Regions from separate parts of the Paenibacillus sp. EKM10P genome, predicted to be linked through region 2. Evidence: riboswitches for the same ligand, from Rfam matches in the RefSeq annotation. Region 2 holds a riboswitch; the other holds the start of a gene.
The links. Region 2 has a riboswitch for cyclic di-AMP ahead of HFE01_RS25520 (C40 family peptidase). Riboswitches for the same ligand answer to the same signal wherever they lie in the genome.
Positions count from the first base shown of each region.

Region 1: linked by a shared signal. The riboswitch ahead of HFE01_RS02050 (hypothetical protein) and the one ahead of HFE01_RS25520 (C40 family peptidase) in region 2 are both predicted to bind cyclic di-AMP.

Region 1 is NZ_JAALET010000001.1:458,962-464,134, reverse strand. It holds gene kdpA (potassium-transporting ATPase subunit KdpA) at 1-1,447, opposite strand, end outside; gene kdpF (K(+)-transporting ATPase subunit F) at 1,593-1,670, opposite strand; gene HFE01_RS02050 (hypothetical protein) at 1,854-2,249, opposite strand; cyclic di-AMP (ydaO/yuaA leader) riboswitch at 2,363-2,534, opposite strand; gene HFE01_RS02045 (glutathione peroxidase) at 2,998-3,483, shown strand; tRNA gene HFE01_RS02040 (tRNA-Leu) at 3,633-3,715, opposite strand; gene HFE01_RS02035 (urease accessory protein UreF) at 3,979-4,716, shown strand; gene HFE01_RS02030 (Rha family transcriptional regulator) at 5,007-5,173, shown strand, end outside.
Region 2 is NZ_JAALET010000022.1:13,897-19,069, reverse strand. It holds gene HFE01_RS25530 (M1 family metallopeptidase) at 1-340, shown strand, start outside; gene HFE01_RS25525 (hypothetical protein) at 352-1,179, shown strand; cyclic di-AMP (ydaO/yuaA leader) riboswitch at 1,456-1,593, shown strand; gene HFE01_RS25520 (C40 family peptidase) at 1,599-2,099, shown strand; gene HFE01_RS25515 (GNAT family N-acetyltransferase) at 2,402-2,908, shown strand; gene HFE01_RS25510 (4a-hydroxytetrahydrobiopterin dehydratase) at 2,987-3,286, opposite strand; gene HFE01_RS25505 (hypothetical protein) at 3,404-3,697, opposite strand; gene motA (flagellar motor stator protein MotA) at 3,885-4,679, shown strand; gene motB (flagellar motor protein MotB) at 4,672-5,173, shown strand, end outside.

The DNA of each region.
Region 1 (5,173 bases), on a different contig from region 2:
CGTTCCAAAACACGTTGTTATCCGAAAGACCTTCAAATCCCGAGCCGTTATTTGCCGCAGATGATGCATATTCATAGATCACCTGAGTCAACCCGTGATATCCGGGGTTAGAGACCGCATCGTATCCCCAATGACTCATAAATGCAAGCGCAGTTGGAGCAAGAATAAGAAACGGATGTACCAAAATGGCAATCGCAATCAGCTTCATTTCCTTGCCTTCAATTTTCCTACCCATAAATTCCGGGGTTCTTCCGACCATCAGTCCGCATATAAACACTCCCAGAATCGCATACATCAGCATATTCATCAGCCCGACGCCCTTGCCGCCAAAAATGACGTTTAGCATCATTTCTCCCAAAGCAGCCATACCACCTAGCGGGGTCAATGTATCATGCATATTATTGACCGAACCTGTCGTTGCCGCCGTTGTGACCGCAGTGAATAATGCCGATTGTCCAATGCCGAAACGAACCTCTTTCCCTTCCATGCTTCCCTGAGATGCATCCATACCCAGTGCCTGAATTAACGGATTACCTGTTTTCTCCGACACATACGTTATGGTTAGAAAAATAAGGAACAAGACCATCATCGAGCTGAAAATAATCCAGCCCTGCTTGCGATTACGGGCAAACAATCCAAATGTATACGGCAGCGAAGCCGGCATTACCCACATTGCCAAAATTTCCAGTACGTTCGTCCAAGGATTTGGATTTTCAAAAGGATGCGCAGAATTAGCTCCCGCAAAACCGCCCCCGTTCGTACCCAAATGCTTGATGGATTCCAATGAGGCAATGGGTCCCATAGCAATCTGCTGCTGTGTACCACTTAAAGTCGTAATATCCGCCGTGGGTTGTAGCGTCTGTGGTACTTTTAATCCCACCAGCACCAGCGTAAGTACAAAGGCAAGCGGCAGGAAAATCCGTATGTTGGCTTTAATAAAATCTTGAAAAAAATTACCCAGCCCTTCACCGCGCCGCGTCAATCCCCTCATAAAAGCCGCAGCAACCGAAAACCCCGAAGCAGCCGAAGTAAACATCATCATCGTGACGAACGCCATCTGTGTCAGATACGTAAGCCCGCTTTCTCCGCTATAATGTTGGAGATTCGTATTGGTCATAAAGCTGATTACCGTATTAAAGGCCAATGATGCTTCCATATTACTGTTCCCAACCGGATTGCCCGGGAGTATAGCCTGCAAGCGCAATAGCAGGTAGCTGATCCCCACAAGCACCACATTGGTTGCAATGAAACTCATAGCGTACGTCGTCCAATGCATGCTGTCCTGTTTCTTCAAGCCTACAGCCTTATAAATCAGCTTTTCCGTTCCACCAAAAATCCGATCCGTCCGATTCGGTTCATTCGAGAATACGTGATACATATAGGTGCCCATCGGCTTTACCAAGAGCAACAATATGATGATCACAATCCCAATTTGCAGTAGCTCCATCCTCTATTCCTCCTTAAAATGCTCCTGCATTTGGAACAACAGACCTGATTCAGACCATCCATTGAGTGCACACGTTTGCGAAAATCTGCATCTCTGATGCTGCATTCTTGATCTGCTGTTCCCGCCTGCTCGATCCTATAGTTGACTAGAATTTTTCAGGATTCAGGAGTGCGTAGATTAAATACACGAACACAATAGCCGTAAGTCCTAGCACAACGATCATCCTCTTCGCCCTCCTTTTGAGGTCTGCGCATCACACCAGCGTACAAACAGCAGTATCACTCCATAACTCACAGCCATTACGAGCAGCATGTATAAATCCATCATGTTCATACCCTCCGTATCGCTTTTCAGATTGCCCTTTTGATTCCATCATAAAATCATAAACCAGCTATGTTATAAGTGCTTATCCGTTCAGCAGGAAACCCACCTCTCCGTTCAATGTGTAGATCACATGGTCCGCTCCCAATCCCCGATAAATTCCTTGTGGATTACAGCCGTGCGTAATAACATAGATCAATTCTGATGTTAGTGGCCGACATATTTGCAGGAAACGGCAAGTTAGATTCAAGCTGTTTTCGAACAAATACACACTACCAATTTCTTTTTTAGGAAAATTCCATTTTCCCGCTTGCATCGTATTGATGCGCACAATGTGCTCCACACCCATTTTTTTGAGCTGTCGTTCCTCCTGGGTGCTATTTGTGAGAACTGCAAACGCCAATTTTTTGAACATAAGCAATTTCACAAAACTTCTGCCCGCTTCATTCGGTGCAGTGACAATAATTAACCGACCTTCCATCAGTAGCTCCTCTCCCGGTATAAAAAGACAACAAAAAGAAGCCGAAGGAAAAAGGCTTCCTCCGGCTTCATACATTCCATGATAAAATAAACCATGGCTGCACACGGCGGTTTGTTGCCTCTCCCTGTACGCTTACGAGGTTAGCTGTCGGATTCGGACGTGAGAGTCGCCCTATTTACGGCACTTGGCCGGAAAATTCACCCCATGAGACACACGGCTTGCAAAGCCGTATATACTCGTTGGTTCCCCCGCTTTTGCAACTGCAAAATTCAGCGCTTTAGACAATTCGTTGTTGCTTCATTGTTGTTAATTTGAAATTACGTCTTGAATCATACACCCGTGCAAGGAAGACTGTAAAGCTCAACGGCAAGGCTATAAATCACCCTTTAGAGCATAGAAGATTAAGGATAACGCTTACAACCAACCTATGCTTCTCGTATCTCTCTAAAACTCTGTATTTCGCCTCTTTTTGAAAATGAAAGGCATGTCAATATTGGCGTAGGGTATGGTACGGTTGCCCTTTATTTATAAAAAAGAAAGAAAATGCGCTATATGTACTAGATAATTATCGAATGAAGCCTTTTTTATGAGAAGAAACACCTCAATTTGCTCCATTTGAAGTGCGATTTACCGTTTTGAACAAAAGACGATTTTACAATGCACAATGTCTGTAGACTCTTCTGGACTTGCAACCCCTTGTTGAATTGTTCACAATTTAATTGTAGAATATTGAATTAGGAGGGATATCATGAGCGTATATAAATATGATGCACAGACCCTACAAGGGGCACAAATTCCGTTATCCACATACGAAGGGAAAGTTCTTCTTATCGTGAATACTGCCAGCAAATGTGGGTTAACCCCCCAGTACAAGGCGCTACAAGAGCTATATGACCAGTATCATGAACAGGGGCTCGAAATTTTGGGATTTCCCAGCAACCAGTTCGCCAAACAAGAGCCGGGTTCCAGCGAGGAGATCTCCGAGTTTTGCCAACTCAATTACGGAGTGACTTTTCCCATGTTCGCCAAGACAGATGTTAACGGTGATCAGGCACATCCTCTATTTCGCTACCTGACCCACACTGCTCCAGGCGTATTAGGCTCCAAAGCGATCAAATGGAATTTTACTAAATTCTTAATTACACGAGAAGGTAACGTATTTAAGCGTTATGCGCCGCAAACCACTCCAGACAAGCTTGTAGGAGATATTAAGAAGCTTTTGCAGAAAAACTGACAATCTTTATGCATTACAGTTAACGAGCGGTCCGTTGTCCATACGACCGCTTCTGTGACGGGAGGATATGACGAAAAGTATTTAACAAAAAAAGCATCCCTTCACGTAAAACGTGTCAGGATGCTTTTTCAACTGGGTATTGCATATAATGCGGTCGAGAGGACTCGAACCTCCACGGGCGTACGCCCACTACCCCCTCAAGATAGCGTGTCTGCCATTCCACCACGACCGCATGTCATAATGTATTGAGGCAACAGATTTATTATACTCTCTCAGCAACAATTTGTAAACAAGAATATTATAATTATTTTCAATGTAACTTTATATAACATATATAAGCAATAAAATTATTTAATTTGACATAACTGAGTTCGAAGTGTAAATATATATTACATAAATATTTGAATTATTATTATAAAAATAAGATTTGAGTCAAATAACATCACACAAATATTCACTTCAAGGAGGCGAACCGTCCTGCATAAAGGTAACCGGTTGCTAAACTACGCATTATTGTTGGACCCTTCCCTACCTATTGGTGGTTTCACCCGTTTCTACGGATTGGAGGAGCGTTTCCGCGCTGGACACCTGAACAGTCTACAGGATCTGAAACATTACATGCGAGACGATTGGTATCCTCAAATCACAACCCTTGACGGCATGGCCATTAAAAGTCTGTATGCAGCCATCCAGCAGAATGACGGTTGGCGGATCGCCCTTATTGATAAAATACTGCACACCCAACATCCTTCCTCGCAGCATGTAAAAGAGTCGCGACTTTCTGGCCAGCGACTGCTCAAGCTCACCAAGGCTCTCTATCCTTGGCTCGCATTTGACCAACTGGAAGACACACTCACTCAATACAATGCAATTGGCACACTCGCTACTGTCCACACTTGGATTAACTCCCTCCTCGGAAGCGATATAGAACAGACCATTCACGGCTATTTTGCCACAGCGGTATCCTTCTGTATCGAAGATGCCTTTAGACTGCTCAATCCTCCTTATGAGGAAAAAAATCCTCTTATCGATCATATGACCAGCGAGTTGCTTACCACCTGGAAGAAGATTAACAAACCTACGCCAAGCTCATATCAGCGCCATCTTTTCCACAGCCATCGGACCAGCTCCTACATCACTCAGCCACCCTATATGAGCCATAGCAGCCAATTGAATGCATCCAGACCCTTTTCCTCCTCCGTCCTATTTAAACACCTTCCAGCATCCCTCTGATGCGTCGTTTACCAATCTAGCAGTCACAATAAAAATACTCTGCCCTTTTCTCAAGCGGCAGAGTATTTTTATTCATGTATCCCAAATTCACACCAATAACAGACCATAGTCGGATTATTTTCACTTTTTGCACTTAATTAAGTAATTATTTTAATAAAATAACGTATTTAAGATTGTATAAACACGTATAAAAGTGTATCATAGTTTTAGATGGTTAATTCTAACATGTTTACTGATGATTATTATATCACACCAATTATTCCGCAAGAATCCGTAAGGGGCGATTTCTCTTGAACAACAAAATGCCTGTCACCTCCTTCGGGTGGGCCATCAAACAAAGGCTTGTCGAGCTTCGACTGGATCAGAAAACATTTTGCGAGACACACAACATTCCGCCTTCACGCTTGTCCAATCTGATTCACGGCACCCGCAAAGCACAAAGGTACAGAAAACAAGT
Region 2 (5,173 bases):
CGATCGCATCATGAACCACAAGCTGGAGAATGGATACGAAGCAGTCGTGACGCTCAGCAAAAAAGGAGCAGATTATCCCAAAATACCTGTTCAATTTACCTTCAAGGATGGCTCAACGATATTCAAGGCATGGGATGGTGCGGGCAAAAGTACAACTTTCCGACTCAAAAGCGCTTCCCCCGTGTCCTATGTGACTGTAGATCCTCTATACACTATTGCACTGGAGAACAAGCATATTAATAATAGCCTGAAGGCTGAATTGGATGAAAAACAACAAACCCGTTGGAGTGTAAGTGTAACCAAGCTGTTGGAGACACTGCTTGGAAGTCTGTCATGGTGAGGTGTCTATAGATGCGGACTGTTATAAAAGAAGGCTGGGCGCTGGTACGCATACGCTTTTATATCGTTATCATTTTATTTCTGTATCGTCTGCTGTGGGGAGTATTTCTCTATAGGCTGGTACAGTCTGCCGTTATCCCGCTGCTGCTACGTTATCCTGATCAGAGCCAAAACGAACTGGGAAAGACCTTGTTTTGGATGGAGGGCCAGATCGCCTTGATGGACAGCCGGGAAGTACATGTGTACTTGTGGATATTACTAGGGGCGACCGTACTGCGCATACTAATCACTCCCTTCATTAGAGCTGGCATATATCAAAGCCTGCATACCGATGCGTCTGAACCGCAAAGCCTGTCCTTCTTCAAGGGGATGAAACGCCACGGTATGTCATCGCTATTGTATTACATCATCGAGTTGGGTTTGCTGCTGCTTCCCGCCTTTTGGGTGGTACCGAGACTCTATCCTATTGTAGTAGGAACGTTGCAATCTTCCTCTTACCTGCTACATTTGTTGCCCTATGCCATGGGGTGGATAGCTTACGGTTGGGTCATTCGGCAGTGCATCCTGTATATGCAGTTGGGCACTGTCAGTGGTCACACCATACTATCCTCCCTGCTCGCCTTCTTTCGCCAGCTTCTTCCGGCTGTTGGTGTATCCCTGTTGCTCGGTACTTGTGTGTTGCTAGTTTTCGGTCTATTTGGCACCGTGGCGATGATTTGGACGGGTATGTTGGCACTGATTCTCCAGCAATCGTATCATTTTGTTACCAGTCTGGTCAGGCTGTGGCATATCAGTTCGCAGTATCGGCTATGGCACATCGATATCTCCAGCAGAGGCTAACCTCTCACAATATGCTCTCTCCTGTATTTTCAGCTGTCGAAAAAACTTTTTTCTTTCCCGTGCAAACAGCACATAACTGAATACTGTTAACAGAATCTGTTCCTGGAGCGTTAGGAACAGATTTTTTTTGTAACTTTTTGCGATGAAACATTTGCCAAAGCCTGCTGTCTTTGTTACAATAATCGCAGTGAACTGATAGTAACAACTTTGTAATCTTTATTGTAACCTTTATCTTAAAAACATCGTTGTCGTGAATACTGCTCTCCAAGGTGCACATCTTAAGTTAAGCCTAATTCCTGGCACCTAGGAAGCGGGGGAACCAGTTTGGGTGAATTGATCTCGCAACAGAGTGGTCATAGGGGAACCTTCTACCGAATCCTTAAGCTAACCTCGCAGGCATTGGAAGGGGTATATTTTTTTTGAAGAAGAAGCTAACGATCGCAGCCATGGGTCTCGCCATTGCCTTTACATCTTTTACATTCGGTGGCAGCAGTGCATTTGCAGACTCTAAGATGGACCAGGTCATCCAAGATGCCAAAGGAACGAACTACAGAAGCGGAGGCACTACACTCGAGGGATTCGATTGCTCCGGCTTCACAATGTATGTATTCAACAAACTGGGAATTAAACTGCCGCATCAATCTGGATCACAATTCAAAATGGGTTCTTCTGTATCCCGCGATGAAATGAGACCAGGCGACCTGGTGTTCTTCAACACCACAGGAAGAGGCGTTTCCCATGTAGGTATCTTCGTAGGTGAAGGGAAATTCGCCCACTCCTCGACTTCACGTGGTGTAGTAGTTAGCTCACTGAACGAAAATTATTACGCTAACCGTTATGTCGGTGCAAAAAGAATTATGAGCACAGACGCTTACCATTCTGTAGCTTCAGATATTCCTGATGACGACAACGTAGAATAACTACCGCACAGCAAGCTAACCCTAGCCGCAATTTGATTCTGGCCGGAATCGAATTGCGGTTTTTTATGTCCACTACATCGCAATGATTATCATTACTGACGAACTGACACCTCAAAAGGTTTCAATTTTAGCGAACATCGTCGGTTTTACCGTCACCGCTGGGGGAGCATATGAGCAGTAAATCCTTCTTATTGAATGTATACCCGACTTAGGTACGAAATAAACACGCTTGCCATTCTCCTACAACTTGTCTACAATCTGTGGTTAATGATTGAAGTACCTGCATAAGGAGGAATGGAAAAGTGCCGGCCTCAATATCCAACTACCGGATCGTACCGATGGACGAGCATCAAGCGGCTGAAATCTGTGAGTGGCGCTATGATCCCCCCTACAACATATACGGCTGGCTTCCCTGGGAACAAATGAAGGCACTTGAAGTCGAATTTGGAAGTCCCACGCTTCGCCAAGAGCAATATGTTGCGGTCCTGGACGAAGAGAATGAGCTGACGGGATTTGCTCAATATTTCCCTATGGTCGGTGTGACCCGGCTGGGTCTTGGAATGCATCCCGAAAGATGCGGACATGGCACAGGCTCCGATTTTGTCCGGGCCATTGCCGAGGAAGCCAGACGGCGGCATCCGCAGAATGAAATTGACCTAGAGGTTCTCACTTGGAATCAGCGGGCTATCCGAGCCTACAAGGCAGCTGGATTTGAGCTGACGGATACCTATGAACGCCAGACTCCAGATGGCAGAAAACCGTTCCATTGTATGGTATATCGTCCTGAACAACAGAATCGGGTTCTATAAATAAGAGCGCCTTCACTATACAACCGCGATGTTGTATAGCGAAGGCGCTCTTCATATATACGACAGATCATTACAAACTCAATGACTGCTGCGCATTTTTTCGAAAGCTTCATTATATTGTTGGGCTTCCTTAATATCTACGGCCATAATACCGCCATCGTCCCAGGAGGTCAAACGCAGAGTCACGGTCTTGTAATCAATCGTAATAAATGGATGGTGATTAAATGCCTCAGATATAGCGGCAACTTCATCCACGAAGGCAATTCCTTTCATAAAACTGGAAAAATTATATTTCCGAACGATCCAACGTCCTTCCTCCAGTTCCCAGCCCTCCAGCTTCTCCAGATGTGCTTCAATCTCTTCTTGTGTAAAAGGCATGTTACGAACTCCTCCCCGTTTATACGGAAGCCTTTCAGCCGCTTAGATGCGGCCAAAACTACGATATATTGGTGTACATATTACCACGGCCCCGTTGATAAATCCATAAGACGGCCATCAAATCAATGGGACCGACGTCAGCTCCTCATCCCCGATGAGTACATAGATCCGGTGCTGCTCCGGCTCATAAATCACAACACCGCTGCCTACAGTGATTATAGGTTCTGTGCCCAGTGCATAAAATAAGTCTTCTGCCAAAGCCTCATTGACTTCCTGGCGCCCCGCTGGGTCCAGCCTGTCCCAATCTTCTGCTTCCATTTCAAAAAATTCATAGCTATCTGGAATGCGTCCCACAGCCTCTGTCAAATCGTTCAAAATTTGTTCATACTCGCGCCCATGCTTTACTCCCATGCTATTTCCTCCAGTGGTTCAGCGATTCAATACATAATCACTTTATTATACCGGAAATTCGCCCTTAACAAAAAAGAGAGTTTTGTCGATAAATACTATAATCCGTCTCATAATGACGCGCTTGGGGCAAGGACGACCCATGCGGCATGAAAGGATTCAAAATCTATTCTCATGGATGAGGTGTATCATGCAAATTACAACCATTATTGGACTTGTGCTCGGGCTTTTGTCACTGGTCGTCGGGATGATCCTGAAGGGCGCGCCAGTCGTCAATCTGGTCAATAATCCCGCTGCTTACATGATTATTTTCGTCGGAACAGCAGCAAGTATATTCATGGCGTTTCCGATGGATGACATGAAACGGGTGCCAAAGCTGTTTAAAATTATTTTCACCCAGCAGAAATTGCTGGATCGCAAGGAGCTTATCGGTACATTTACTGAATGGGCATCCATTACCCGTCGTGAAGGTCTGCTCGCGCTGGAATCCAAGGTCGAAGAGATCGACGATCCCTTTATGCGCGGCGGTATGCGTATGATTATCGATGGTAATGATCAGGAGTTCGTACGCGATGTTCTGATGGAAGACATTAACGCTACCGAAGATAGACACCGCGCAGGCGCACTAATTTTCTCCCAAGCCGGTATGTATGCTCCAACACTCGGGGTACTCGGTGCGGTTGTAGGTCTGATTGCCGCTCTAGCCGACCTTAGTGACATGGAAAAACTGTCCCATGCCATTGCGGCCGCCTTTATTGCAACGTTGCTCGGTATTTTTACAGGTTATGTCCTATGGCATCCAATGTCCAACAAGCTGAAACGGCTATCCAAAAAAGAAGTGGAACTTAAGTTAATGATGGTCGAAGGTCTGCTTTCGATTCAATCCGGTATCTCGACGATTGCCATCAGCCAAAAGCTAGCAATCTTCCTAACTCCAACCGAACGGGCTTCGATGACCCAGAAGGATGGCGATTCCAGTGAGTAAAAAGAGACATGAACCGCATGAAGAGCATGCTGACGAAAGCTGGCTGTTGCCATATTCCGACTTAATGACCCTTCTGTTGGCTCTTTTCATTGTCTTATTCGGTATGAGCTCGCTCGATGCCAAAAAATTTGAAACTATGGCTCAATCCTTGAGTTCAGCTTTTAGTGGCGGTACTGGCGTGCTGGATCACTCGGCCGCGAATCCGTCGTCACAATCCATGGATATGGGCAAAAATAAAGAAGAGGTATCGCAACCTTTAAAATCAAAAGCCACTTCTACCTCTGATCTGCAGAAGCAACTCGCCCAGCGGGAAGAAGAAGATTTAAAGAAGCTTAAAAAACAAATGGATCAGTATATTCAAAATAACGGCCTGTCCACTCTACTGAACACCAAGCTGAACCAATCTCAGCTGATGATCACCATTAGTGATAATGCCCTGTTTTCATCCGGGCAGGCCGAAGTAAAGCCGGAAGCGAGAAAGCTAGCCAAATCCA